4 regions of the Streptomyces sp. NPDC093097 genome follow, and region 1 is predicted to be linked to each of the others. Evidence: riboswitches for the same ligand, from Rfam matches in the RefSeq annotation. Region 1 holds a riboswitch; each other region holds the start of a gene.
What was found. Region 1 has a riboswitch for cobalamin ahead of metE (5-methyltetrahydropteroyltriglutamate--homocysteine S-methyltransferase). Riboswitches for the same ligand answer to the same signal wherever they lie in the genome.
Positions count from the first base shown of each region.

Region 2: another riboswitch for cobalamin. It lies ahead of ACIQE0_RS05685 (HoxN/HupN/NixA family nickel/cobalt transporter); the one in region 1 lies ahead of metE (5-methyltetrahydropteroyltriglutamate--homocysteine S-methyltransferase).
Region 3: another riboswitch for cobalamin. It lies ahead of ACIQE0_RS16415 (ribonucleoside-diphosphate reductase subunit alpha); the one in region 1 lies ahead of metE (5-methyltetrahydropteroyltriglutamate--homocysteine S-methyltransferase).
Region 4: another riboswitch for cobalamin. It lies ahead of cobN (cobaltochelatase subunit CobN); the one in region 1 lies ahead of metE (5-methyltetrahydropteroyltriglutamate--homocysteine S-methyltransferase).

Region 1 covers NZ_JBIVOW010000001.1:518,905-525,936, forward strand. Annotated here, with positions in the region: gene ACIQE0_RS02115 (Pr6Pr family membrane protein) at 1-636, shown strand, start outside; gene ACIQE0_RS02120 (Imm53 family immunity protein) at 539-1,129, opposite strand; gene metE (5-methyltetrahydropteroyltriglutamate--homocysteine S-methyltransferase) at 1,024-3,333, opposite strand; cobalamin riboswitch at 3,492-3,710, opposite strand; gene ACIQE0_RS02130 (metal-dependent hydrolase) at 4,042-4,743, shown strand; gene ACIQE0_RS02135 (thiol-disulfide oxidoreductase DCC family protein) at 5,191-5,595, opposite strand; gene ACIQE0_RS02140 (DUF5997 family protein) at 5,684-6,070, opposite strand; gene ACIQE0_RS02145 (LysR family transcriptional regulator substrate-binding protein) at 6,141-6,956, shown strand; gene ACIQE0_RS02150 (chitinase) at 6,995-7,032, opposite strand, start outside.
Region 2 covers NZ_JBIVOW010000003.1:50,246-57,277, reverse strand. Annotated here, with positions in the region: gene ACIQE0_RS05695 (DoxX family protein) at 361-912, shown strand; gene ACIQE0_RS05690 (VOC family protein) at 986-1,489, shown strand; gene ACIQE0_RS05685 (HoxN/HupN/NixA family nickel/cobalt transporter) at 1,565-2,764, opposite strand; cobalamin riboswitch at 2,795-3,040, opposite strand; gene ACIQE0_RS05680 (alpha/beta hydrolase) at 3,139-3,987, opposite strand; gene ACIQE0_RS05675 (MarR family winged helix-turn-helix transcriptional regulator) at 3,984-4,766, opposite strand; gene ACIQE0_RS05670 (nucleoside/nucleotide kinase family protein) at 4,973-5,629, opposite strand; gene ACIQE0_RS05665 (methyltransferase) at 5,897-7,032, opposite strand, start outside.
Region 3 covers NZ_JBIVOW010000008.1:151,634-158,665, forward strand. Annotated here, with positions in the region: gene ACIQE0_RS16405 (transglycosylase domain-containing protein) at 1-165, opposite strand, end outside; gene ACIQE0_RS16410 (ribonucleotide-diphosphate reductase subunit beta) at 275-1,354, opposite strand; gene ACIQE0_RS16415 (ribonucleoside-diphosphate reductase subunit alpha) at 1,354-3,759, opposite strand; cobalamin riboswitch at 3,923-4,073, opposite strand; gene ACIQE0_RS16420 (GNAT family N-acetyltransferase) at 4,176-4,703, opposite strand; gene mctP (monocarboxylate uptake permease MctP) at 5,004-6,668, opposite strand; gene ACIQE0_RS16430 (DUF3311 domain-containing protein) at 6,665-6,925, opposite strand.
Region 4 covers NZ_JBIVOW010000026.1:34,051-41,082, forward strand. Annotated here, with positions in the region: gene ACIQE0_RS32955 (precorrin-2 C(20)-methyltransferase) at 1-154, opposite strand, end outside; gene ACIQE0_RS32960 (precorrin-8X methylmutase) at 205-837, opposite strand; gene cobG (precorrin-3B synthase) at 834-2,354, opposite strand; cobalamin riboswitch at 2,438-2,589, shown strand; gene cobN (cobaltochelatase subunit CobN) at 2,622-6,224, shown strand; gene ACIQE0_RS32975 (DUF4097 family beta strand repeat-containing protein) at 6,277-7,014, opposite strand.

The sequences.
Region 1 (7,032 bases):
GTCACCGGCATCGTCCTGGACGTGGTCGCCTCCCACGACCTGGGCCGGCTCTTCAGCTACTTCACGATCCAGTCCAACATCCTGCTGGCCGTCGTCTTCGCCTGGTCCGCCCACCGCGCCTGGACCGGGCGCCCCGCTCTCTCCCCGCGGATCACCGGCGCAGCGCTGCTCTACATCTGCATCACAGGGCTCGTCTTCCACTTCATACTCTCGAACGACGCCAGTGGCTTCTCCATGACCAGCCACCGAACTCCCCTGGAGACGGCCGCCAGCCAACTCCTCCACACCGCGACCCCGTTGGCCGCCGTCCTCGACTGGCTCGTCCTCACCGCCCCCGGCGCCTTCCTGTACCGCTGTGCCTGGCAGTGGCTCACCTACCCCATCCTCTACCTCCCCTTCGCCCTCATCCGCGGCGCCCTCCTCGCCCCCGGCACCGACGGCCGTTATCCCTACCCCTTCCTCGACGTCGACCTCCACGGCTATGCCGGCATCGCCACCAACGCCGTCGTCTTCGCCCTGGCCTTCTACGTCCTGGCCCTCACCCTCGTCCTCCTCGACCGCCTCCGCCCCCGCCTCCGCGGCCCCCGGAACGGGACTCCGCCCGCGGCCCACCAGACGACCGACCTGAGGGCATAGGCCCCCGCAAGCCATGGGCGAGGGAACCCGAGGACGGCTCCGCCGGCAGTTCCCTTGCCTTTGCGGCACGTTCGATCTCGACGGACCAGCCCGGATTGCCCAGGGTCTCGATGCGGATGCCGTACTCGTGCTCCCAATCGCCGTCGCACTGGCAGGTGTACCAGGCGGTGAGAGAGCTCAGAGGGTCTAGGGGCACGGGGTTGTCTCCCACGGTTCGGCTGGACGAGCGCTTCCATCGGGAAGGTTCATGCCCTGATGGCCGGAAGGGATATCCCGGATACGCGGCCGCCCGCCCCGGTCGTGGGTTCCGGGGCGGGCGGACGGCTTTGTTGCTTCCTGGGGTTTCTGGCCAGGTCTTGGCAGGGCTGCTCAGGCCCGTCCAGGGTCCTACAGTTCCGTGCGTACCGTTCGGGCCGCGGTGACCAGGTGGTTGAGGGAGTCCTGGACCTCGGGCCAGTCGCGGGTCTTCAGGCCGCAGTCGGGGTTGACCCACAGGCGTTCGGCCGGGATGGCGCGGAGGCCGGTGCGGAGCAGTTCGGCGGCCTCCTCCGGGCTCGGTACGCGGGGGGAGTGGATGTCGTAGACGCCGGGGCCGGCTTCGCGGGGGTAGCCGTGGGTGGCGAGTTCGCGGGCGACCTGCATGTGGGAGCGGGTCGCTTCCAGGCTGATGACGTCGGCGTCGAGGTCGTCGATGGCCTGGACGATGTCGCCGAACTCGGCGTAGCACATGTGGGTGTGGATCTGGGTGCCAGGCCGCACCCCGCCGGTGGTGAGGCGGAAGGCCTCGGTGGCCCAGGCCAGGTAGGCGGGGCGGTCGGCGGTGCGCAGCGGCAGGGTCTCCCGGAGCGCGGGCTCGTCGACCTGGATGACGGAGGTGCCGGCGGCCTCCAGGTCGGTCACCTCGTCGCGGAGGGCGAGGGCGACCTGGCGGGCGGTCTCGGCCAGGGGCTGGTCGTCGCGGACGAAGGACCAGGCCAGCATGGTGACGGGGCCGGTGAGCATGCCCTTGACGGGGCGGCTGGTGAGGGACTGGGCGTAGGTCGTCCAGCGGACGGTCATGGGCGCGGGGCGGGAGAGGTCGCCGGCCAGGATCGGCGGGCGGACGTAGCGGGTGCCGTAGGACTGGACCCAGCCGTGCCGGGTGGCGAGGTAGCCGGTGAGCTGCTCGGCGAAGTACTGGACCATGTCGTTGCGTTCGGGCTCGCCGTGCACCAGGACGTCCAGGCCGGTCTTCTCCTGGAAGGAGATGACGTGCTGGATCTCGTCCTTGATGCGGTCCTCGTAGGCGGCGGTGTCGATGCGGCCGGCGCGCAGGTCGGCGCGGGCGGCCCGGAGCTCGTCGGTCTGCGGGAAGGAGCCGATGGTGGTGGTCGGCAGCAACGGCAGGCCGAGGTGGGCGCGTTGGGCGGCGGTCCGCTCGGCGTAGGGGTGGGAGCGGCGGGAGTCGGCGTCGGTGACGGCCGCGGTGCGTCCCCGTACGGCCGGGTCGTGGGTGATCGGGGAAGCGGCCCGGGATACCAAGTCGGCGCGGTTGGCCGCGAGTTCGGCGGCGATGGCGCCGGTGCCGTGGGTGAGGCCCTTGGCGAGGGCGGCGAGCTCGGCGGTCTTCTGGCGGGCGAAGGCGAGCCAGCGCCGGATCTCCGGTGCGATGTCCCGTTCGGCCGTCGCGTCGAGCGGGACGTGCAGCAGGGAGCAGGAGGCGGCCACGTCGACCTGGTCGGCCAGGCCGAGAAGGGTGCCGAGGGTGGCGAGGGAGTGGCCCAGGTCGTTGACCCAGATGTTGCGGCCGTTGACGACGCCGGCGACCAGGCGCTTGCCGGGCAGGCCGCCGGCCGCGGCGAGGGCGTCGAGGTTGGCGGCCGCGGCCTCGGTGAAGTCCAGCGCGAGCCCGTCGACCGGGGCCTTGGCCAGTACCGGGAGGGCGTCGCCGAGCCGGTCGAAATAGGAGGCGACCAGCAGCTTCGGCCGGTCGGTGAGGGCGCCCAGGGCGCGGTAGGCGCGTTCGGCGGCGGCCAGTTCGGCCGGGGTGCGGTCCTGGACAAGGGCCGGCTCGTCGAGCTGCACCCACTCCGCGCCCGCCGCGCGCAGGTCGGCGAGGACCTCGGCGTACACCGGCAGCAGCCGGTCGAGGAGCGTCAGCGGCTCGAAGTCGGCGGCCACGCCGGGGGCGGGCTTGGACAGCAGGAGGTAGGTGACCGGTCCGACGAGGACCGGCCGGGCCGTCAGGCCCAGGGCGAGGGCCTCCTTGAGCTCGGCGACCTGCTTGGTGGAGTCGGGGGCGAAGACGGTGTCCGGACCCAACTCGGGCACGAGATAGTGGTAGTTGGTGTCGAACCACTTGGTCATTTCCAGCGGCGCGGCGTCCTGGGTGCCGCGCGCCATGGCGAAGTAGCCGTCCAGGGGGTCGGCGGCGACGGCCGCGCGATGGCGCTCGGGGATCGCACCGACCATGACGCTGGCGTCCAGGACGTGGTCGTAGTACGAGAAGTCGCCGGTGGGGACCTCGCCGATGCCGGCTTCCGCCAGCTCCTGCCAGGTGCCGCGGCGCAGTTCCGCGGCGGTGGCGCGCAGGGCGTCCGCGGTGACGCGGCCCTTCCAGTAGCCCTCGATGGCCTTCTTCAGTTCCCGGTGGCGGCCCTGGCGGGGGTAGCCGTACACGGTGGCCCGTGCTGCCGCGGCTGCGGGCTTGGCGTTCACGGAGATCTCCTTCGCGAGATGAATCCCTGAGATCCCGGGGACGGGACGAGGACGCGAAGGGTGACGCACCGGACGGACGGACCTCGCACGGCGCGGTCACCCGACTGGTATGTACGCCGACCCGCCCTCGAGGTCACCGGGATGTCCGCGCACGGGTCGTCCGCGCACGGGCAGTTGGCAGGTCTTCGGACTCGCGGGCGCGCCCTCCTGAAGGAGGACACCTACTGGCCGTCGCTTCCCAGACCCGGTCGGGCCCAGTGCGTATGACGGCGGTCGTTCCCGCTCACCGCTGCGGGGCAGTCCCGGATTCCCACCGGGTTCCCTCTTGCGACGCTCCCGCCTGGCGGACGGGGCGAACCAGCTGCACCGCTCACTCTACGGGGCCCGGCCGCGGCGCGCAGGGTTCCGTCCATGATGTGGATCTTCCCTTCCCCCTGTTTCTTCCGGATTGCCGCTCTTTCCGGCGGGACGGTCGGATCGTCGATGAGGGCGATGCCGGCTCCACCGGTCCTGAACTGGGGGAGGAGCGAAGGCCGGTGGCTGGGCGTCAGGAACCACGAGCTGAGCGGATGCCTCATCAGCACCTCCAGGAACGAGGGGTTGCGGATCGCCCCTCCTGCGGCGCAGTTGCGGCGATCGCGCTGATACCGTCTCCGCCGAGGTTGGGGCACGTCGAGGGCGTGCCACGTACGGGGAGGACGACGCACCATGATGGGCCATTCGCATGCGATGAGCGGGGCACTGCTCTTCGCAGGCACCACACCGTTTCTGCCCCCGCTGCTGATGCACACGCATCTCCAGCCCCAGGAGATCCTGATGGGCACGGTGCTGTGCGCCGGTGCCGCGCTGCTGCCCGACCTGGACCACCACGACGGCACCATCGCCAACTTCCTCGGCCCGGTGTCCAAGACCCTGTGCCGCTTCGTGGCCTGGGCCTCCGGCGGCCACCGCCATGCCACCCACTCGCTGTTCTTCGTGGCCCTGATGACCGTCGGCAGCTGGGCCGGTGTGGAGTACCTGGGGCGGCCCTTCACCCTCGGGATGACCTTCTTCCTGCTGGCCCTCGCCGTGCGCGCGCTCAATCTCTGCCCGCCCGGCCACGGCTTCTCCGCCTGGGCCACGATCGTCGCGATGGCCGGCATCGGCACCGGCGTCATCGCCAAGTTCATCCCGTCGGCGCCCGGTTGGCTGCCGTACGCCATCGGGCTCGGCTGCCTGGCCCATCTGCTGGGGGACTCCATCACGAAGATGGGCGCCCCGTGGCTGTGGCCTCTGAGGAAGCGCTACGAGATCGTCATCATCAAGCACAGCGGCAACAAGCTGGAGACGGAGATACTGACCCCGATCATGGGCGTCGCCACCGTCGCCCTGCTCTGGTTCACGGCCTTGTCGCCGGACTCCTTCAGTTAGACCCCGGCCAGCCCCAGAGCCCCGCTTCCCAGCCCAGGCCCTGTCGTCGCACTTCCTTCCGGCGCCCGGAGGGAGGGCGACGGCAGGGCCTGGTGTCATGAACGGCCGATGCCGGACGCTGCCGGCGGGTTCCGGCCGTCGACGAGTCGCCGAGTCGATCAGTGGACGCATTGCGCAGCACGTGTCGATCGTGGGCTAACGACGGTCGGCGGCGCGGCCAGGCATGCTGTCAGCCGTCCCCCTGGTGCCGCTCGCCTCCCGGAGGCCGAGGGCCGGATGCCGCGGACCTGTCTCGTACGGTCGTGAGAAGGGATCGGCTCGGCCCGGAGAACCGGGGCGAGCCGTGGGACGACCCGCCAGGTCCTGGCCCGCTACGGGGGTGCGGGGCAGGACCTGGCGGGTGGGAGGGCCTGGGCCGAGGGCGCCGGCGGTGCCCCCGGCGGTCTCTCAACGGCCCGGGCCGGGGCGGCCGTTGGCCGGCAGGGCGCAGGCCGGGGTGCCGCCCGGCATGCGATGGCGGTTGTGCGCGATGAGGCGGTAGACGGCGTGGGCCGGCCAGCGCACCGGGGGGAGGGTGAGCACGGCCCCGGCGACGGACCAGGGGCCGCCCGCGTTCAGCAGCAGCTTGGCGACGGCCTGGGCGCCGCCGTGGACCACTCCTGACGGGGTGATCCACAGGACCTCGTGCAGGGCGCGCTGCTCGGTCACGCCGAGCGCGTCGAGGTCGGCGTCTTGCCAGGCGGTGATCGTGCAGCGGGGCCGCAGATGCCGCTCGGCGTATCGCACACAGGTGGTGCAGAAGCCGCAGTCGCCGTCGTAGACGAGTACCGGCGCGGTCCTGGCGGTCGTCATGTAGCCCTCTTCCGGGTCGTTGCGGACCGTGTCGCGCGCCGGCGCCGGCGGGGCCCCGGACGGGCCGCCGCCGAGCGTGACGGTGCGCTTACGCCTCGTCCTGGGCGCGCTTCTTCTCCTTCAGGCGGGCCGTCTCCTTGCGGACGTCGGCCTGGGTGGCGCGCTCCTTCTGCAGCCACTCGGGGTTGTCCGTCTTCAGCGCCTCGATCTGCGCCGTGGTGAGGGCCTCGGTGATCCCGCCGCGGGCCAGGCCGGAGATGGACACACCCAGCTTCGCCGCGACCACCGGGCGGGGGTGCGGGCCGTTGCGCCGCAGCTCGCGCAGCCACTCGGGCGGATCCGTCTGGAGCGTGTTCAGCTCGCTGCGCGAGACCACGCCCTCCTGGAACTCTGCGGGGGTGGCCTCGAGGTACACACCCAGTTTCTTCGCCGCGGTGGCGGGCTTCATCGTCTGGGCGGTCTGGTGCGACTTCATGGGTCCAGGGTATCGAGCGTGCGCACCTCCGCTGACCACGGCCTCCGGCCACGGCGGGTAGCCTGGCGGGGTGACAGGTTCGGAAGCATCCCCTTCGTTCCGGCTCGCGTATGTACCGGGAGTGACACCCGCCAAGTGGGTGCGGATCTGGAACGAGCGCCTGCCGGACGTCCCCCTCGCCCTGCTCCAGGTGTCGGCCGCCGAGGCCGCCGGGGAACTGCGCGGCGAGCGCGCCGACGCCGGTTTCCTGCGGCTGCCGGTCGACCGGACGGACCTGAGCGCGATCCCGCTCTACACCGAGGAGACGGTGGTCGTCGTCCCGAAGGACCACCTCGTGGCCGCGTTCGAGGAGGTCTCCGTGGACGACCTCGCCGACGAGATCGTGCTGCACCCGCTCGACGACGTCCTGGAGTGGGAGCGCCCGCCGGGCCGGCCCGCGTTCGAGCGCCCGGCCACGACCGAGGACGCGATCGAGCTGGTCGCGGCGGGGATCGGGCTGCTGGTCGTCCCGCAGTCGCTGGCCCGGCTGTACCACCGGCGGGACCTGACCTACCGGCCGATCACCGGCACCCCCCAGTCCCGGGTCGCACTGTCGTGGCGCGAGGACCGGACCACCGACCAGGTGGAGGACTTCATCGGGATCGTCCGCGGACGGACCGTGAACAGCAGCCGGGGCCGTCGCGCCGAGCCCGCGGAGGCCAAGGAGAAGGCGTCCGGTGCCCGGGGCGGCGCGGCGCGGGGGAAGACGGCCGGTGCGAAGCCCGCGGCCGGGAAGTCCGCCGGTGGGAAGTCCGCTGCCGGGCGGACGGGCGGGCGCCCCGCGCGGCGGGCGACCGGCGGCACCAAGGGCGGCGGCCGGCGCGGGGGGCCGCGCCGACGGTCCTAGGACGTGTCCGAAGGGCCTCCCGTCGCTGGGCCCGCCCCTCACCGCCCCTGGGCGGCCCTGACGTTGTCGCCGAAGG
Region 2 (7,032 bases), on a different contig from region 1:
CGCATCCCCAACGCCCTTGTGTGGAAGGCCCCTTGGTGATTGCGGGCCCGGTCGCACCGTCGGGTGCGCTGGGGTGCGCGGCCTGGCCGTCCGGAGGGGGTGACCGGCGCTCGACGCGCGGTCCGGCCGGTAGGTCCCGGATGCGCAGTCGCCATCGGCGGACCCCTTGGCGCCCCCTCGGCAACCCCCTCGGCAGCCCCCGTCGGCAGGCCCCCTCGTCCCGATTGGGGGCCTTTGGTGTTTCCGGGGGCATGTGTATGGTGGAGGGGAGACTTGAACTTTCAAGTAAATGGTCGAGTAGGTAGTCGGCGGGCCGTGTGGTCGGGTCGTCGCGTGGTTCAGAGGGAATGAGCGATTGTCATGACGACCCCCCACAGTGTGTCCGGGGCCGAGCGGGTCGGTGCCGTGGTGCGGGACGAGTCCTCGTTGCGCGGGTATGACGCCGGGCTGTTCGTGCTGCGGCTGGTCCTCGGGCTGACCATGGCGGCTCATGGCGCCCAGAAGCTGTTCGGCTGGTTCGGCGGGGGTGGGCTGGACGGCACCGCCCAGTTCTTCACGGCGAGTGGTTACCCGTCCGGCAAGGTGATGGCCGTTTTCGCCGGTCTGGCCGAGACGCTGGGCGGGCTCGGGCTGGTGCTCGGGCTGCTGACGCCGCTCGCCGCCGCGGCCGTGGTCGGCACGATGATCAACGCGCTGGCGGTGAAGTGGGGCGGCGGCTTCTTCGCGCCCGAGGGCGTGGAGTACGAGCTGCTGATCGTCGGCGGGGCGGCCGCGCTGGGGCTGGCCGGACCCGGCCGCTTCGCGATCGACCGCCTCCTGCCCGTGGTGCGCGCGCATCGGCTGATGTACGGCGCGGGCGCGCTCGTCCTGGGTGTGGTGTTCGCGGCAGTGGTGTTGCTGTTCCGGAAGTGAGGTTGCGGCCCCTGGGTCAGGGGCGGCGACTGCCAAGGCGGGGGAGCGCGTTGAGGGAAGAGAGGGAGGGTTGATGTCCGTACGGCGGCTCAATCATGCGGTGTTGTACATCCGTGAGGTGGCACGGTCGGTGGAGTTCTACACCGAGGTGCTGGGGTTCACGGTGGACGTGGAGATTCCGGGGCGGGCGGCGTTTCTGAGCGCGCCCGGTTCGCAGAACGACCACGATCTGGGGCTGTTCGCGGTGGGGCGGGGGGCGCCCGGGCCGGAGAGCGGCCGAATCGGGCTGTACCACCTGGCCTGGGAGGTCGGGACGCTGGGCGATCTTGTGGCGGTCGCGGAGCGGCTTCAGGAGCGGGGGGCGCTGGCGGGTACCAGCGACCACCTGGTCTCCAAGTCGCTCTACGCCCGGGACCCGGACGGGAACGAGTTCGAGGTGATGTGGCGGGTGCCGCGGGAGGACTGGCCGGGAGCGGAGGACGCGGGGGCGCGGGTGCTGCCGCTGGACCTCGCGGGGGCGCTGGAGCGTTGGGGCCCGGACCTGTTGACGGGCGCGGCGGCCGGCTCGGCCACCTGAGGCGCGTGTGCGCAGGGGGCCGGATGTGCGGTGGCCCTCCCTGTCGGCTGACGGGGAGGGCCACCGCGCGTGGGGCTACGGGGTGTCGGGTTCTTCGGGGTGGGGGGCCGGGGCGGGGGCCTCGGCCGGTTGGGCGGCGGGTGTTCGGGCGGCCCAGCGCTTCTCGACGCCGCCGAGGCGCCAGTAGGCCAGCGCCGCCGCCCACACCACGACGAACAGGCCGACGATGACGAAGCCCGCGTTGTCGAGGTTGAGGGAGGAGATCGCCCCGGACACCGGGTCGTCGAGGCCGAGCTTGTCGTGCAGGACGGTCACCAGCTCGATGGTGCCGATGAAGAACGCGACCGCGATCGACAGACCGGTGATGGTGAGGTTGTAGTAGACCTTCCGCACGGGGTTGGAGAACGCCCACTGGTACGCGAAGTTCATGAAGGTGCCGTCGAGGGTGTCGAACAGGCTCATTCCGGCCGCGAACAGCAGCGGCAGGCACAGGATCGCGTACCAGGGCAGGCCCGCCGCGGCGCCGCTGCCGGCCATCACCATCAGCGTCACCTCGGTCGCGGTGTCGAAGCCGAGGCCGAAGAGGAAACCGAGCGGGTACATCTGGCCGGGGCGGCTGATGGACTTGGTGAGCCGGCCGAGGATCCGGTTCATGAAGCCCCGGGAATCCAGGTGGGCTTCGAGCTCCTGCTCGTCGTAGGCGCCCGACCGCATCGCCCGGAACACCTTCAGGATGCCAAGCAGGGCGACCAGGTTGAGGGCGGCGATGAGGTAGAGGAAGGTGCCCGAGACGGTCGTGCCGATGAGGCCGAGCGTCTGGTGGGTGGTGGAGTTGTCGTTCATCAGGGTGCCGGCGAGCTGGGCGCCGCCGGCCACCAGCGCGGACATCGCGACCACCACACTGGAGTGGCCGAGGGCGAACCAGAACCCCACCGAGACCGGGCGTTTGCCGTCGGCCATCAGCTTGCGGGTGGTGTTGTCGATCGCCGCGATGTGGTCGGCGTCGAAGGCGTGCCGCATGCCCAGGGTGTAGGCGGTGACGCCGAGTCCGACGCCGAACACCTGGCTGCCGACGGCGTAGTGGCCCGGCACGACCAGGAGGAAGAGTACGCCGAAGGCGACGACATGCAGCGCGGCTATGACCGTCATCAACCCGGCTGTGCGGACGGTGTCGCGGCGTTGCCAGCGGAACGAACCGGTGGATCCGGGTGTGCCGGGGGGAAGGGAACTGCGGGGAGTTGGGGAATTGTCCGGGGTATCCGTGGACAGGGCCATCTGGCCATCACGCTCCAGCACCTCGTGGATTGCTTCGTGAAATGCCGTGGCCGGTCTCCTGGCTTTGGGGTGCCTCCCTGCTCCTTGAGAGCTTGGGGGAGGGTGTGCGCTTCCGGCCCGCCTTCCCGGCCGCAGGCTGCGGTCAGTGGCGCCGTACGTACACGTCGCACGTACAGAGGGCTGGAAACTCCCCGATCACAGTGGCGAGGGCCGCGCCGGCCTGGGACACGAGGTCCTGCACCGGTCTTCCCGAACACCACGGCCCGGTCACTCTAGCGGGCACCGACGAGATCCGGCCATGCCCGAAGGCCCCGGGAGGATGCCGGGGCCTTCGGGCAGGCGGTCCGCGCCGCAGGAGCAGGGGTGGCAGGGACTCAGAGGGCCAGGGACGTCAGGAAGGTGTGGAGTTCGTGGTCGAAGAGCCGGGCGTTCTCCAAGTTGACCGTGTGGCCGGCGGCCGGGATGCGTATCCGCCGGGCGCCGGGGACCTGCAGCGCTATCGCATGGGCGTTGGCGGAGATGTCGGTGGAGTCGAGGTCGCCGTCGAGGACGGCGGTCGGCACCCGGATCTCACCGAGTCGGTCCGCCGCCCCGACCTCCAGGGGCATGCCCACCCCCACACCGTCCGCGTGCACCTCGACATTGGCGCACGCGGAGGCGCGCATCCGCTCCCGGAAGCCGGGGTGCACGGCGGACGGCGCACGGTGCGGTCCGTCCACCCACATCCGCAGGAAGTGCTCCACGTACCGCTCCGCGCCGTCCGGTTCGCCGATCGCGGCGACCTGTTCCCGGATGTGCTCCAGGATGAAGGGGTCGGTGAAGGGGCGGCCGCTGACCCCGGGCGAGGCCAGGAAGAGGGCGGAGACCCGGTCCGGGTAGGCGATCGCGGTGTCCAGTGAGACCCGGGAGCCGTGCGAGAGGCCGACGAGGACGGCGCGCGGTATGTCGAGCGCGTCCAGCAGGGCCACCAGGTCGTCGTGGTTGGACCAGTCGCCGGTCACCGTGGAGGAGAGGCCGTGGCCGCGGGAGTCGTAACGGACCACCTGCAGGCCGGAGTTCACCAGCCAGGCGAACTGCTCGTCCCACATGTGCTGGTCGAGCATCCCGCCGTGCAGCAGGACCACCGCGGGCCCCGAACCGGCCGTCTCATAGAACAGTTCGCCGTCGTCGACCGGCACGGTGCCGTTGTCGATCTCGGACCATGCCTGGAAGTCGTGGGTCATTCTGCGGGCCGTTCTGTGCGGGACGGACGGGCGGTCGGACGGGCGGGCGCCGGAGGCCGGTGCCCGATGCCGGGTGATGTGCCGGGCGATATGGCGGCCGGTGCGGCATCTTGGGCGGTGGCGTCCTGCTTTTCGGGATTGCCGCGTTCCTCCGGGGGAACGTGCGAACCGTCCGCCAGGTGCCGGAATTCCTCACCGAGCCGGTCCAGGACCCGCAGCGCCGTGCGGACCTCTCCGGTCGACAGGTCGGCCAGCCCGCGCCGGAGCTCCGCGGCCTCGGCGTCCTGGATGCCGCGCATCACCTCCGTGCCCTCGTCGGTGAGCTCGATCAGGGACGAGCGGCGGTGGGCGGGATTGGGGGCCGTCACGACCAGGCCCAGCTCCGCTGCGTGGTTCACCCAGCGCTGCACCGGCTGACGGTCCAGCCCCAGAGAGCGGGCCAACTGCGGGACCGTGCACGAACCTTGGACGCGCAGCGCGTCGAGCAGGGCGTGCTCGCCGGCGGTCATGCCGGTGCCTTCGAGCTCGCGCTCCACCGCGCGCACGATCGTCCGGTGCAGCGGCCACAGTCGTCGGATGACGTCGTACAGCAACTCCTCGGTCGTCGCTGCCTGATCGGCGCCCTGGGTGTGGCGCTCGTCCTGGCCGGGCCGGATGTCCCAGCTCCCGCGATCGCCGCGTTCGTCGTGGTCTCCGCGATCGTCAAGACCGCTCCGGTTGCTCCGACTTTCCTGACGGCTCCGGCCGCTCGGACCGGAATCCCCCTCGGTCACGCTCATGATGAGCCCCCCTCAACGACACTCATGCTGTCATGATGACATCTCTGATGTCGTTTCGGAAGGCGTGTGGAGAAACGCTCCGGAAGGCGCCCGGGGAAGCGCGTGGCAGGCGCGCGGAGGGGCGGGGATCTGCTCGCCGGGCGTGGAACGGCGTTGGTGCGAAGGCGAGTTGACGACGCAGCGGGCGGCGGGGCGCCGGTGACCGGTCAGTCGTCCAAGGGGGGCGGGGCCTCTTCGGTGGTGAACGCGACGACCAGGTCGGCCCGGGGCCGGGTGGCCGCCACGAGGCGGGCGTTGGCCTCGTCGGAGGTGCGGACGAAGTCCTCGGCGTCGGTGCGCAGCCGACCGAACCGCTGGTGGCGGTCGACCAGGCGCCGCACCCGCTCCGCGGTGTCCAGCTCGATGTACCAGACCTCGTCGAGGAGTTCGCGGATCCCTGCCCAGGGGTCGGAGTGCAGCAGGAGGTAGTTGCCCTCGGTGATGACGAGCGGGATGTGCGGTGCCACGGGGATGCTGCCGGCGATCGGCTCCTCGATGCGGCGGTCGAACGCCGGGGCGTAGACGGGCGTGCCGGATTCGGGGGCGCGCAGACGGGTCAGCAGGGAGGCGTAGCCGGCGGGGTCGAAGGTGTCCGGCGCGCCCTTGCGGTCCGTGCGACCCAGGCGGCGCAGCTCCGCCTCGGCGAGGTGGAAGCCGTCCATCGGGACGAGGACGGCCTGGCCGGTCAGCTCCGCCGCAAGCCGGACGGCGAGGGTGGACTTTCCGGCGCCCGGCGGCCCGGCTATGCCGAGCAGCCGGCGCCGGCCGGGCGTCGCGGAGGCGGCGAGCCGGCGGGCACGGGCCACGAGGTCGTCGAGGTTCATGATGGTCCCATCGTGCCTGATGGGTCGCGGTGGCGGCCGGGTGGTGGGGGCGGCGTTCCGGAAGAGCACGCGGCGACGCGGCGCGGACGCCCCGGATCGCCCGAGCCGCGGACGCCCGGGATCGCCCGTGCCGCGGGCGCAGGGGTCGGCGCGGTCCACCGGCACTTCGCCGGTCGGGCCGCGCCGATCGCCGCCGTGGGAGAGCAACGGCGGGCAGGAATCGCGGAGTTCGGGCGCGGCGGCCTGCCGGTGCCCGCCCCTCCCGGCCTACTCCGCCGCCCCCAGCCGCCACAGGGACGTGACCTCCGCGGCGCGGGCCACGTGGAGCGGGTCGGAGGTGTCGCGGGCGCGCGGGTGGCGGGGCGCGATGTCGAGCCGGTCGAGGACGGTGAGGCCGCTCTCGGCGAAGGCGGCCAGGAGCGCGTCCCGGGGCCGCAGCCCGAGGTGCTCGGCCAGGTCGGAGAGGATCAGCCAGCCCTCGCCGCCCGGGGTCAGGTGGTCGGTCAGGCCGGCCAGGAAGCCGTGCAGCATCCGGTTGCCCGGGTCGTAGACCGCGTGCTCCACGGGAGAGGTGGGCTTGGCCGGCACCCACGGGGGGTTGCAGACGACGAGCGGGGCGCGGCCGGCCGGGAAGAGGTCGGCCTCGACGATCTCCACCCGGTCCGCGACGCCCAGCCGCGCGGTGTTCTCCCGGGCGCAGGCCAGGGCGCGCGGATCCTGGTCGGTGGCCACCACCCGCCGGACGCCGCGGCGGGCCAGCACCGCCGACAGGACGCCGGTGCCGGTGCCGATGTCGAACGCCAGGTCCCGGCCGGGCAGCGGGGCCTCGGCGACCAGGTCGACGTACTCGCCGCGGGCGGGGGAGAAGACCCCGTAGTGCGGATGGATCCGGTCGCCGCCGAGGGCCGGGATCTCCACGCCCTTGCGGCGCCATTCGTTGGCCCCGATGACGCCCAGCAGCTCCTTGAGGGAGACCAGGGAGGCGGTGTCCTCCGAGGCGCCGGCGGGCGGCTCCGCCTCCTCGGGAGCGCCGTAGGCGCGGGTGCACGCCTCGCGGACGTCGGGGGCGCGGTGCAACGGGACGGCCAGCTGGGCGTCCAGCGGGATCAGCAGCATGCCCAGGATGCGGGCGCGCTGGTTCTGGGCCGCGCGGTGCAGGTGGAAGGCCTGGGTGACGTCGGCCGGCGGCGCCTTGTGCGGGCGGCGGTCGACCCGGCGGGCCAGCGCGGTGAGCAGCTGGCGGGCGTTGTGGAAGTCGCCGCGCCACAGGAGCGCGGTGCCCTCGCAGACGAGCCGGTAGGCGTCGTCGGCCCGGGTGCGGTCGTCCGCGACGACGATCCGGCGGGGTGGCCGGGCGCCGTTCTCGGAACGCCAGCGGGCGGTTCGAGCCTGGTCGTCCTCGG
Region 3 (7,032 bases), on a different contig from region 1:
GATGTCGATCTTCGCGTACACGACCGCGAACAGCCCTGCCAGACAGGCCAGGAGAAACCCGAACGACCCCAGCCACAGCCGCCACGACGGCAGCCAGCGGCGCACTCCCGTACGGCCCTGCCGGGGGTAGTCGATATAGCGGCGGCGCTTTTTCCTTCCGTCCATACTTCCGTAGATGCGGTGGGGCAGGCTCCGGTTGCCGGAACGGCCGCCCGCGCATCGAACGCTCATATTCGACGGCGGGCGGCCGTTCCGGCAGGTCGCGGCGGTGGGATCAGAAGTCGTCGTCGAACGAGACCGAGCCCTCGACGGCGACCTGGTAGGCCGAGGCGCGCCGCTCGAAGAAGTTGGTCAGCTCCTGGACGTTCTGCAGCTCCATGAAGGAGAACGGGTTCTCCGAGCCGAAGACGGCCGGGAAGCCCAGGCGGCGCAGCCGCTGGTCGGCGACGCACTGGAGGTACTCGCGCATCGACGCGGTGTTCATCCCCGGCAGGCCCTCGCCGCACAGGTCGCGGGCGAACTGCAGCTCGGCCTCCACGGCCTCCTTGAGCATGTCGATGACCTGCTGCTGGAGCGCGTCGTCGAAGAGCTCGGGCTCCTCCTGGCGGACGGTGTCCACCACCGAGAAGGCGAACTCCATGTGCATCGACTCGTCGCGGAAGACCCAGTTGGTGCCGGTGGCCAGACCGTGCAGCAGACCACGCGACCGGAACCAGTAGACGTACGCGAACGCGCCGTAGAAGAACAGGCCCTCGATGCAGGCGGCGAAGCAGATGAGGTTGAGCAGGAAGCGGCGGCGGTCGGCCTTCGTCTCCAGCTGCTCGATCTGCTCCACGTGGTCCATCCACTTGAAGCAGAACTGGGCCTTCTCCCGGATGGAGGGGATGTTCTCCACCGCGGCGAAGGCGGCGGCCCGGTCGTCGTGATCGGGCAGGTAGGTGTCCAGCAGCGTCAGGTAGAACTGGACGTGCACCGCCTCCTCGAAGAGCTGACGGCTCAAGTAGAGCCGCGCCTCGGGGGAGTTGATGTGCTTGTAGAGCGTCAGCACCAGGTTGTTGGCGACGATCGAGTCACCGGTGGCGAAGAACGCCACCAGGCGGCCGATGAGGTGCTGCTCGCCCGGGGACAGCTTGGCGAGGTCGGCGACGTCGGAGTGCAGGTCGACCTCCTCCACCGTCCAGGTGTTCTTGATCGCGTCCCGGTACCGGTCGTAGAAGTCCGGGTAGCGCATCGGGCGCAGGGTGAGCTCGAAGCCCGGGTCGAGGAGGTTCTTCGTGCGCTTTTCGGCGGAGGTTCCGTCGGCGCGCAGTGCCGTCGATGAGGGGAGGTGGTCGGGTGACGGGTGGGGGGTCATTACTGGCATGCCTCGCAGGACTCGGGGTTCTCCAGGGAGCAGGCGACCGCCTCGGGGTCGGTCACCGGCAGTTGGGCGGGGACGGACGCGGCGCGGGCCGACTGGGCGATCCGGGTCGCCGGCCGCGAGCGCAGGTAGTACGTGGTCTTGATGCCGCGCTTCCAGGCGTAGGCGTACATCGAGCTGAGCTTGCCGATGGTCGGCGACGCCATGAAGAGGTTGAGCGACTGGCTCTGGTCCAGGTAGGGCGTGCGGTCCGCGGCCATGTCGATCAGGGCGCGCTGGGGGATCTCCCAGGCGGTGCGGTAGCGGTTGCGGACGTCGGCGGGGATCCAGGACAGCTCCTGGATCGAGCCGTTGGCCTCGCGGAGCGCGTCGCGGGTCCGCGCGTCCCACAGGCCCAGCTCCTTGAGCTCCTCGATCAGATACGTGTTGACCTGGAGGAACTCACCCGAGAGCGTCTCGCGCTTGAAGAGGTTGGAGACCTGCGGCTCGATGCACTCGTAGACACCGGCGATCGAGGCGATGGTGGCGGTCGGCGCGATGGCCAGCAGCAGGGAGTTGCGCATCCCGGTCGCGGCGATCCGGGTGCGCAGCGCCGCCCAGCGGTCCGCCCAGCGGGGCTCGGCGTTGGGGTAGTGGTCCGGGTGCAGCACACCGCGCGCCGTACGGGTCGCGGACCAGTTCGCGTGCGGGCCGTGCCGCTCGGCGAGGTCGGCGGACGCCTCGTAGGCGGCCAGCATGATCCGCTCGGAGATACGGGTCGACAGCTCCCGCGCCTGCGCCGAGTCGAACGGCAGCCGCAGCCGGAAGAAGACGTCCTGGAGGCCCATCAGGCCCAGACCGACCGGCCGCCAGCGGGAGTTGGAGGCGGCGGCCTGCTCGGTCGGGTAGAAGTTGATGTCCACGACCCGGTCGAGGAAGGTCACGGCGGTGCGGACGGTGGCGTCCAGCCGCTCCCAGTCCATCTCGCCGTCCGCGCCCAGGTGCGCGGCGAGGTTGACCGACCCCAGGTTGCAGACCGCGGTCTCGCCGTCGTCGGTGACCTCCAGGATCTCCGTGCACAGGTTGGAGGAGTGCACGACCCGGCCGGGCTCGGCGGTCTGGTTGGCGGTGCGGTTGGCGGCGTCCTTGAACGTCATCCAGCCGTTGCCGGTCTGCGCCAGGGTGCGCATCATCCGGGAGTACAGCAGCCGGGCCGGCACCTGCTTGAGGGCCTTGCCCGCGGCCTCCGCCGCCCGGTAGGCGGTGTCGAACTCCGCGCCCCACAGGTCGACCAGCTCGGGCACGTCCGACGGGGAGAACAGCGACCAGTCGGCGTCCGCCTCCACCCGGCGCATGAACTCGTCCGGGATCCAGTGCGCGATGTTGAGGTTGTGGGTCCGGCGGGCCTCCTCGCCGGTGTTGTCCCGCAGCTCCAGGAATTCCTCGATGTCCGCGTGCCAGCTCTCCAGGTAGACGCAGGCCGCGCCCTTGCGCCGGCCGCCCTGGTTGACCGCCGCCACCGACGCGTCCAGGGTGCGCAGGAACGGCACGATGCCGTTGGAGTGCCCGTTGGTGCCGCGGATCAGCGAACCGCGGGCGCGGATCCGGGAGTACGACAGCCCGATCCCGCCGGCGTGCTTGGAGAGCCGGGCCACCTGGTGGTAGCGGTCGTAGATCGAGTCCAGCTCGTCCAGCGGGGAGTCCAGCAGGTAGCAGGAGGACATCTGCGGGTGGCGGGTGCCGGAGTTGAACAGCGTGGGGGAGGACGGCAGGTAGGAGAGCGTGCTGGTCATCCGGTACAGCTCGGCGACGTCCGCCAGCGCCCGCGCGGAGCCGTCCTCGGCCAGACCGCAGGCCACCCGCAGCAGGAAGTGCTGGGGCGTCTCGATCACCTTGCGGGTGATGGGGTGCCGCAGCAGGTAGCGCGAGTGCAGGGTGCGCAGGCCGAAGTACCCGAAGCGGTCGTCGGCGCTCTCGTCCAGCGCCGCGTCCACCAGTGCGTCCAGCCGCGCGGTGTGCGTGGTGACGAACTCCGCGGTGGCGTCCGCGATCAGGCCCTCCCGGTGGCCGACCGCGATCGAGGCGGAGAAGGACGAGGCGCCCTGGCCGGCGGCCTCCTCGGCGATGGCCAGGGTGAGCAGGCGCGCGGCGAGCTTGGAGTACTGCGGCTCGTCGGCGATCAGCCCGGCCGCGGCCTCGGTCGCCAGGGACCGCAGTTCGGCCGCGTCGGAGCCGGGGTGCCGGCCGCGCAGCGCGGCGGCGGCCACCTTGCCCGGGTCGGTCGCGGTCAGGTCCGCGGTCAGCTCGGTCAGCGTGCGCAGCAGGGCGACGCCCGGCCCGTCCTCGGCCGCGGGAGGCGCGGCCACCACGGGCTGCACGACCTCGGCGTCTGACGCGGGCTCCGTTGGCGCGATGGTCACCTGATGCTCTCCCTCACTCGGCGGGGGCCGGGAGGGCGGCGGCTGCAACGGCGCGCGGGCAGGCAAGGGGGCACCCCGCGGTGAACCGGGGTGCGCGGGCCGGCCGCGCTCCGTCCACCGACCCATCCCTCGGGGCCCGGACGTCTCGACGCCGCACCGATGGCGGTGCGGACGTACCATCGGCAGGTCTTCGGACTCGGGAGCGCGGATTCCCCATGAAACGGGCCGTATCCTGCGCTCTCATACCGTTGCGGGACAGTTCCGGATTCGCACCGGATTCCCCTGCGGGCGACAGCGAGGAAGAGCATACATCTTGTGTTGCTCCCAGCATGCACCCCCACATCTTGTGTCGTAGCTCATGCCGTTCCTACGGGCGCACCAACCGCCGCACCGCCCGTCCACCGCCGGAAAACGCCTCAGGCCAGCTCTTGGGCGAACGCCCACAGCCGCACCTCCGGGACCGGGTTCCAGTCCCGCTCGGCCGCCCGTACGAACCCCAGCCGGTGGTAGAGCCGGTGCGCCGGCAGCAGGTGCCGCTGGCTCGACAGCACCATCCCGCGCAGCCCCAGCGTCCGCGCCCGCGCCAGGCAGGCCCGCACCAGCGCCTCACCGACGCCGCGCCCGCGCCCCTCGCTCCGCACCGCCAGCATCCGGAACTCGCCCTCCCCGGGCCCGGCCAGATCCGCGTACGGACTCCCGTATGCGGCGAACGTCACCGCCCCGAGCACCGTCCCGTCCGACCTGTCCGTCCCGTCTGCCCCGCCCTGTCCGTCCACGGCCACCAGCACCTCGGCGTGCGCCACCCGGTGCGCCACGTCCCGCAGCACCGCCGCATACGGATCGTCCGCCCCGGTCAGCAGGCCGTCGGCCAGGTACACCTCCACCACCAGCTCCCCGACCGTCTCGAACTCCGCCTGGCGTATGGGCCTGATCGTGATGTTCATGAGACCAGTGTGGCGGCGCCAACCGAGATGCGGAGGCGGGGCGTTGGACGTGTGCCGGTGACTGTCAGTGCCCGCCGCTATGGTCGGAAGCAGCTGTCGTCCCACTCCAACCCGAGCGCGGAAGGAGGAAGTTCCATGGCCCCGCCCACCGACCGGCCGCCCCGCATGTCCCCCGAACACTTCGAGGAGACCGCCCGGATACATGCCCGCGAGGAAGAGGGCGGGTGGCTGGAGCTGACGTAGACCGGCGGGCCGCCGCGCGTCCGGGGATGCGCGGCGACCAGTGAGGGGTGTTCGGGGTCAGTGCCCGGCCGGTGCCTCCGCCGGGGCCGGCGGCAGGTCGGGCGTGACGCCCTTGTCGCCGCGGTCGGCGGTGTAGTCGTCGGGGACGGTCTCGTCGGCGCCGTCAGGGGCCTTGAGGGCCTTCAGGACGAGCGTCAGCACGACCGTCACCAACACGTTCAGGACGAAGGCGGTGAAGCCGATGTAGCCGATCTGGCCGATGCCGGGGATCTCCGCGCTGGAGCCGCCGAAGTGCTTCTGCGTCGGGCTGGCGACGCCGTACGCGGCGAGGGTGCCGTAGACCATGCCGACCGCCCAGCCGGCCAGCAGCGCCCAGCGGTGGAACCAGCGGGTGAACAGGCCGCCGACCAGCGCCGGCATGGTCTGCAGGATCCAGATGCCGCCCAGCAGCTGGAAGTTGATGGCGACGGTCTTGTCCATGGTCAGGACGAAGGCCAGGGCGCCGACCTTGACCAGGAGGGAGACCAGCTTGGCGACCTTGTGCTCCTGCTCGGGCGTGGCGGTGGGCTTCAGGAAGTCCTTGTAGACGTTCCGGGTGAAGAGGTTGGCGGCGGCGATCGACATGATCGCGGCGGGCACCAGCGCACCGATGCCGATCGCGGCGAACGCCACGCCCGCGAACCAGCTCGGGAACATGTCCGCGAACAGCTGCGGGATCGCCAGCTGCGCATTGCCGTGGGTGTCCGTCCCGGCCTTCAGCGCCATGAAGCCGAGCAGGGCGAGGAGGCCCAGCATCAGGGAGTAGAGCGGGAGGATGGTGGTGTTGCGGCGGATGACGTTGCGGCTGCGCGAGGAGAGCGTCGCGGTGATCGAGTGCGGGTACATGAACAGCGCCAGCGCCGAGCCGAGTGCCAGAGTGGCGTACGCCCACTGGGCGTTGGGGCCGCTGGCCAGTTCACCGCGCGGCTTGCCGGTGGGCCCGGGCTGGGCGAGGGCCTTGCCGGCCGCGTGGAAGATCTCGTCGAAGCCGCCCAGCTTGATCGGGATGTAGATGATCGCCACCGCGATGACGAGGTAGATCAGCCCGTCCTTGACGAACGCGATCAGCGCGGGCGCCCGCAGGCCCGAGGAGTAGGTGTACGCGGCCAGCACGGCGAACGCGATCAGCAGCGGGAGGTCCTTGACGAACCAGTTGGCGTGCTCCCCGCCGCCGACCCCCATGACGTCCAGGACGGCCTGGATGCCGACGAGTTGGAGCGCGATGTAGGGCATCGTGGCGAGCAGGCCGGTCAGTGCCACGGCCAGCGACAGGCCCTTGGAGCCGAAGCGTCCGCGGACGAAGTCGGAGGTGGTGACGTAGCCGTGGCGGTGCGAGACCGACCACAGCCGGGGCAGGAAGGTGAAGATCAGCGGATAGACCAGGATGGTGTACGGGACGGCGAAGAAGCCGGACGCGCCCGCCGTGTAGATCGCCGCCGGGACGGCCACGAAGGTGTACGCGGTGTAGAGGTCGCCGCCGAGCAGGAACCACGTGACCCAGGTGCCGAAGCTGCGTCCGCCCAGCCCCCATTCGTCGAGGTTGGCGGACTGCTCGGCCTTGCGCCAGCGCGCGGCCAGGAAGCCCATGACCGTGACGGCGAGGAAGAAGAGGACGAAGACGGTGAGGGCCACCCCGTCGACGCCCTGGGGGGCCGCGGCGAGCGCGGTGTGCGGGAACGTCATCGGGCCGCACCGCCCTTGCGGGCGCGCTGCTCACGCTGGACCAGCTTGTAGGCGACGGACGTCAGCGCCGTCGAGATCAGCACCCACGCCATCTGGTACCAGTAGAAGAACGGGATCCCGATCAGCGTCGGCTCGATCCTCGCGTACGAACTCACCCACAGCATCGCGACGAACGGGGCGAGCAGGCACAATCCGGCCACCACGCGTGTGGGGGTGACGATCGGTCTGTGGTCCGGTGATGCGGCTTTCTCGGCCATGGCCGTGGCTCCCGTCCCTGGTGAACTCCTGGGTGATCGGCTGGAAATCTATGCCAGGGTCGTGGCGCGCGTCACTAGCTGTCCGCATATCGGTATTCAGCAGTGAC
Region 4 (7,032 bases), on a different contig from region 1:
TGGAGCGCGCGATGGAGCGTCCGTGCCGGGCGCTGTGGTACGCCACCACATCGGCCTCGGCGATCACCTCCACCGCCCGCAGGGTCATCAGGGACGGGTCGCCGGGGCCGAGGCCCACGCCGTAGAGGCGCCCGGTGGACCGCCGCGGGGACACCGCGGCCGACTGGTCCGGGGTACCGCTGCTGGCCTGCTGCTCGCTCACGCTCACTCTTCCTCGCTCGCCAGGGCGTTGAGCGCCGCCGCGGCCATGGCGCTGCCGCCGCGCCGCCCGCGCACCACGATGTGCTCCAGCTGCGACGGATGGTCGATCAGTGCGTCCTTGGACTCGGCCGCGCCGATGAAGCCGACCGGGATGCCGAGGACGGCGGCGGGGCGCGGTGCCCCTTCCTCGATCATTTCGAGGAACCGGAAGAGGGCGGTGGGGGCGTTGCCGAAGGCGACCACGGCGCCCTCCATCCGGTCCCGCCACAGTTCGAGGGCGGCGGCGCTGCGCGTGGTGCCCATCGCGGCGGCCAGCTCCGGAACGGACGGATCGCCGAGGGTGCACAGCACCTCGTTGTCCGCGGGCAGCCGCCTGCGGGTCACGCCGCTGGCCACCATGGTGGCGTCGCACAGGATCGGCGCACCGGCGCGCAGCGCGGCCCGGGCACGGGCCACGACGCCCGGCGTGAAGGCCAGATCGCGGACCAGATCGACCATGCCGCAGGCGTGGATCATCCGGACCGCCACCCGGCTGGCGTCGGCGGGCAGTCCGGACAGGTCCGCCTCGGCGCGGATGGTGGCGAAGGACTGGCGGTAGATGGCCGCCCCGTCCTTTTCGTAGTCGAACGCGGTCACTGGGGCCTCGGGGTCGTGGAGTGCGGGGTGGAAGAGGGGTGGGGCGTACCGGAGGGGGACGCGGTTTCCCGTGGCACCGGGGCCGGTTCGGCCGTGGTGCGGGACACCGGATCCCGCGGTGGTGTTTCACGTGAAACGGTGCCCGGCCGCGAGGTTTCACGTGAAACCGGCGGCGGGGCAAGGGTGTTGGGGCGTACCGCGGTGGTGCGGTACCCGTCGGACGTGGCCAGGACATCGACCCAGGCACCGTGCGGATGACCGCAACGCCGAGCGCAGCCCGACCAGTGCACGGGCAGTCCACCGGGCAGGCCGGGGCCGTCCGCCGGGACGGTCAGGCCCTCGGCGAGGGCGGCCGCGGCATCGCTCCGCACGTCCGTCAGGGACTTGGCGCAGCCGGGAAGACCGGTGCAGGCGGTGACCCCGCGCCACGGGGAGGCCGGGTCGGTGACCAGCCCGGCGGCGGCGAGGTCGGACAGCCGTCGGGCCGCCGCGGCGGCCGGCAGGCCGGGGAGGACGATGCCGCGCCAGGGCGTGAGGCGCAGCGCGCCGGAGCCGTCCGCGGCGGCGACCTCGGCCAGCAGCCGCCACTGGGCCACCGTCAGCCGGCCGAGCGGCGCCAGGACCACGAGGGCGCGGCGGCCGTCCGGACCCTCGACCGGGCCGGGCGCGGTGGGGTCCGGGTACGGCGCCGCCGGCCGCGGGCCGGGCGCCCCGGCGTACTCCGCGGAGATCCCCGCGGACCGCAGCGCACCGTGGACGTCCTGGGCGGTCAGCGGCCGTGCGGCGGGGAGTTCGCGGACCCGCCAGGCGCCGCTGCCGCTCGCCGTGGCGGCGGCCAGGAAGGTCTCGGCGGCGGTCAGCGCCGCCCGCGGGACGTCGTCCGCCGCGATCCGCAGCGCCGTCCGGTCGTCGCCGACCCGGAGCAGCGCCCCCTGCCCGGACGCCGCTCCCGGCGCGGACGCGGTGGCCGCCGCGGCCGGCCGGACCGATTCTGCGAGCAAGGTCACATCGCCGCCGAGGCCCGCCACATCGCCCCGCCCGTCGTCGAGGACGAAGAGGAAACGGCCCGAGAGCGCCGTCGCCGGCTCGCTCGCGCACAGCAGCGCGTCCAGGCTCCGGGCCCACAACCGCACGTCGGAGGGGGTGTGCCGGTCCAGCCCGGCCAGCGGCGAGGCCAGGATGTTGCGGATCCGCTCATGGCGTACGGACGGCAGCAGCCCGGCGTCGGCGAGGAGGTCGGCGAGGGGGCCGCCGCAGTCGTCGGGCAGACCGCGGAGTTCGACGTTGCCGCGGGAGGTGAGCGAGAGGTGGCCGTCGCCCAGACGCTCCGCGGCGTCCGCCAGCGCGTCGGCCTGATGAGACGTCAAGTCCCCTGCGGGCAGCCGTATTCGGGCGAGGCTGCCGTCGGCGGCGGAGTGCAGCCGCAGCGCTCCCGGGCAGGCGTCACCGCGATCCCGCACCGGCGGTCCGGCCCGGTCGGGGCGTGAAGAGGGGGAGGGCGGCATGGCGGCGAGCATACCTACGCCACCGGACCCGGAACCGGGGCGAGGGGGCGTGCGGGACGGGTTCCCGACGCCCGCTCCCGCAGCGTGCCCGCAGCCCTTACTATGCAGGTCGGCGGGTCGGCTGACCCGCCGGACGCCAGCGACGGCGCCAGGGAGGAAGCCCGGTGAGAATCCGGCGCGGTCCCGCCACTGTGAACCCGGCCACGGCCGGGTGAGCCAGGAACTCCCGCCGTCCATACGACCACCCGGGGCGTGGACACCCCGAGGAAGGGCTGCGCCGTGATCCTGCTGTTGTCGACCTCGGACACCGACCTGCTCAGCGCTCGCGCGGCCGCGGGCCCCGTGCCGTACCGGCTCGCCAACCCCGCCCGCCTCGACGTCGCCGAACTCCCCGGTCTCCTGGAGGGCGCCGACCTCGTCGTCGTCCGCCTGCTCGGCGGCCTGCGGGCCTGGCAGGACGGCCTGGACGTGCTGCTGGCCGCGGACCAGCCCCGCCCGGTCGTGGTGCTCACCGGCGAACAGGCCCCCGACGCCCAGCTCATGGAGGCCTCCACGGTCCCCGTCGGGATCGCGGCCGAGGCGCACGCCTACCTCGCGCACGGCGGCCCGGCCAACCTCTCCCAGCTGGCCTGCTTCCTCAGCGACACCGTCCTGCTCACCGGCCACGGCTTCGAGCCGCCCGCGACCGCCCCGTCCTGGGGCCCGCTGGAGCGGCCGGCGTCAAAGGCGACCGGTCCGACGGTGGCCGTGCTCTACTACCGCGCCCACCACATGAGCGGCAACACCGCCTTCGTGCACGACCTGTGCGACCAGATCGAGCGCGCCGGCGGCCGTCCGCTGCCGCTCTACGTCGCCTCGCTGCGCGCCCCCGAGCCGGAGCTGGTCGAGGAACTGCGCGCGGTCGACGCCGTCGTCACCACCGTCCTGGCCGCCGGCGGCACCAAGCCGGCCGAGGCTTCCGCGGGCGGCGACGACGAGTCCTGGGACGCCGGCGCGCTGGCCGCCCTGGACGTGCCGATCCTCCAGGCCCTGTGCCTGACCGGGTCGCGGGCCTCCTGGGAGGCGAACGACGAGGGGCTCTCCCCGCTGGACGCCGCCTCGCAGATCGCGGTGCCCGAGTTCGACGGGCGGCTGATCACCGTGCCGTTCTCCTTCAAGGAGGTCGACGAGGACGGCCTCCCGGTGTACGTCGCGGACGCCGAACGGGCCGCGCGGGTCGCCGGGATCGCGGTCCGGCACGCCCGGCTGCGGCACATCCCGGCCGCCGAGAAGCGGCTGGCGCTGGTGCTGTCGGCCTACCCCACCAAGCACTCCCGGATCGGCAACGCGGTCGGCCTGGACACCCCGGCGAGCGCCGTCGAACTGCTGCGCCGCCTGAAGGCCGAGGGCTACGACTTCGGCAGCGAGCCGGTGCCGGGCCTCGCGTCCGGCGACGGCGACGAGCTGATCTACGCCCTCATCGAGGCCGGCGGCCATGACCAGGAGTGGCTGACCGAGGAGCAGTTGGCCCGCAACCCGGTCCGCATCCCGGCCGCCGACTACCGCCGCTGGTACGCCACGCTGCCGCAGGAGCTGCGGGAGTCCGTGGAGGAGCACTGGGGCCCGCCGCCCGGCGAGATGTTCGTCGACCGCAGCACGAACCCCGAGGGCGACATCGTGCTGGCCGCCCTGCGCCGCGGCAACCTGCTGATCCTCATCCAGCCGCCGCGCGGCTTCGGCGAGAACCCGATCGCGATCTACCACGACCCCGATCTGCCGCCCTCCCACCACTACTTGGCGGCCTATCGCTGGATCGCCGCGCCCGCCGCCGACGGCGGTTTCGGCGCCGACGCCATGGTCCACCTCGGCAAGCACGGCAATCTGGAGTGGCTGCCCGGCAAGAACGCCGGCCTGTCCGCCGCCTGCGGCCCGGACGCGGCCCTGGGGGACCTGCCGCTGATCTACCCGTTCCTGGTCAACGACCCGGGCGAGGGCACCCAGGCCAAGCGCCGGGTGCACGCCACCCTCGTCGACCACCTCGTCCCGCCGATGGCCCGCGCCGACTCCTACGGCGACATCGCCCGCCTTGAGCAGCTGCTCGACGAGTACGCCGCGATCTCCTCGATGGACCCGGCCAAGCTGCCCGCCATCCGCGCGCAGATCTGGACCCTGATCCAGGCCGCCAAGCTCGACCACGACCTGGGCCTGGAGGAGCGTCCCGACGACGACGGCTTCGACGACTTCCTGCTGCACGTCGACGGCTGGCTCTGCGAGGTCAAGGACGCGCAGATCCGCGACGGCCTGCATGTGCTGGGCGCCGCCCCGGCCGGTGAGGCCCGGGTCAACCTCGTCCTGGCCATCCTGCGCGCCCGGCAGATCTGGGGCGGCACCTCCGCGCTGCCCGGTCTGCGGGAGGCGCTCGGCCTGGACGAGTCGGCCGCCACCCGCACCGCCGCCGACGAGGCCGAGGCCGTCGCCCGCGGCCTCGTCCAGGCCATGGAGGACGCCGACTGGGACCCGGCCGCGGTCTCCCGGGTCGCCGAGGGGCACCCGGAAGCGGTCGCCGCGATCCTCGACTTCGCCGCCCGGCAGGTCGTCCCGCGACTGGCCGCCACCACCGCCGAAATCGACCACGCGGTCCACGCGTTGAACGGCGGCTTCGTCCCGGCCGGCCCGTCCGGCTCGCCGCTGCGCGGTCTGGTCAACGTCCTGCCGACCGGCCGCAACTTCTACTCCGTCGACCCCAAGGCCGTCCCCTCGCGGCTCGCCTGGGAGACCGGGCAGGCGCTCGCCGACTCGCTGCTGAGCCGCTACCGCGAGGACAACGGCGACTGGCCGCAGTCGGTGGGCCTGTCCCTGTGGGGCACCAGCGCGATGCGCACCTCCGGCGACGATGTCGCAGAAGCGCTGGCGCTGCTCGGGGTCCGCCCCGTGTGGGACGACGCCTCGCGCCGGGTCAACGGCCTGGAGGCCATCGGGCTCGACGAGCTGGGCCGCCCGCGCATCGACGTCACCCTCCGCATCAGCGGCTTCTTCCGCGACGCGTTCCCGCACGTCATCGGCCTGCTCGACGATGCGGTGCGGCTCGTCGCCGGCCTCGACGAGCCCGCCGAGGGCAACTTCGTCCGGGCCCACGCCCAGGCGGACCTCGCGGCGCACGGCGACGAGCGCCGCGCCACCACCCGCATCTTCGGCTCCCGCCCCGGCACCTACGGTGCGGGCCTGCTCCAGCTCATCGACTCCCGCGACTGGCGCACCGACGCCGACCTCGCCGAGGTCTACACCGTCTGGGGCGGCTACGCCTACGGGCGCGGGCTGGAGGGCCGCCCGGCCCGGGAGGAGATGGAGACCGCCTACAAGCGCATCGCGGTGGCCGCCAAGAACACCGACACCCGCGAGCACGACATCGCCGACTCCGACGACTACTTCCAGTACCACGGCGGCATGGTCGCCACCGTCAAGGCGCTCAAGGGCAAGGCCCCCGAGGCGTACATCGGCGACTCGACCCGCCCCGAGACGGTCCGCACCCGGACGCTGGTGGAGGAGACCTCCCGCGTCTTCCGCGCCCGGGTCGTCAACCCCCGCTGGATCGAGGCGATGCGCCGCCACGGTTACAAGGGCGCCTTCGAACTCGCCGCCACCGTGGACTACTTGTTCGGCTACGACGCCACCACCGGCGTGGTCGCCGACTGGATGTACGACAAGCTCGCCCAGACCTATGTGCTCGACCCGGAGAACCGCGCGTTCCTCCAGGAGGCCAACCCCTGGGCGCTGCACGGGATCGCCGAGCGGCTGCTGGAGGCGGAGTCCCGCGGTATGTGGGAGAAGCCGGACGCGGAGACGCTGGCGGCGCTGCGGGACGCCTTCCTGGAGACCGAGGGCGAGCTGGAGGGCGACGACTGACGGCGCGGCGAGGGAGGTGTTCCACGGGAATCACCGCCCTCGTCCGGCGGGCTCAGCCGCCCGCCGTCCGCGCGGTGATCTCCCCGCTGCTGGTGGACAGATCGAGGCGGTACCGCCCCGCCGGGTCGTCGTGGACGCCGATCCGCTTGGCGCCGCTGCTGGTCTCGGCGGACACCCGGTAGCCGGTGTCCGGCACGGTGACCGTGAGCGCGCCGTTCGACGTCTGCGCCCGGACGTTCTGCGGGGTGGTCGTGGTGAGCTCGATCCCGCCGTTGGTGGTGCGGGCGGTGACGCCCCGGCCCGCCAGGCCCGTGCCGGTGATCGCGCCGTTGCTGGTCCGCACGTCCACCGCGCCCGACACCCCGTCCAGCTCGATCCCCCCGTTGCTGGTGGTGACCTGCACCGAGGCGACCTTGGACAGGCTCAGCGCGCCGTTGGAGGTCCCGCCGGTCACCGGGACGATGCCGGGCAGGTCGACGGTGTACTCCACCGAGCAGCCGTTGCCGCAGCCGCCGAGCACCAGGGTGCCGCCCTCGACCTTGTGCGTGGGCCCCTCGGGCCGGTCGCCGTGGTAGGTGACCCTGCGGTGCACACCGGTCGTGCCGCCGCCCTTGCCGCCGTGCACCGTCACGCCGCCGTCGGCGGTGTCCACCCGTACCGACGTGATCTTCTGCGACACCGTGGCGTCGTCGGAGAAGGTCTCGCCGACCACCAGCCCGCACGCGCCGAGGGCCAGTACCCCGGCCCCGGCCAGTGCCGCGGCACCGGTGAAGCGGACGCTCCTGCGCATGAAATCCCCCCGGAATCC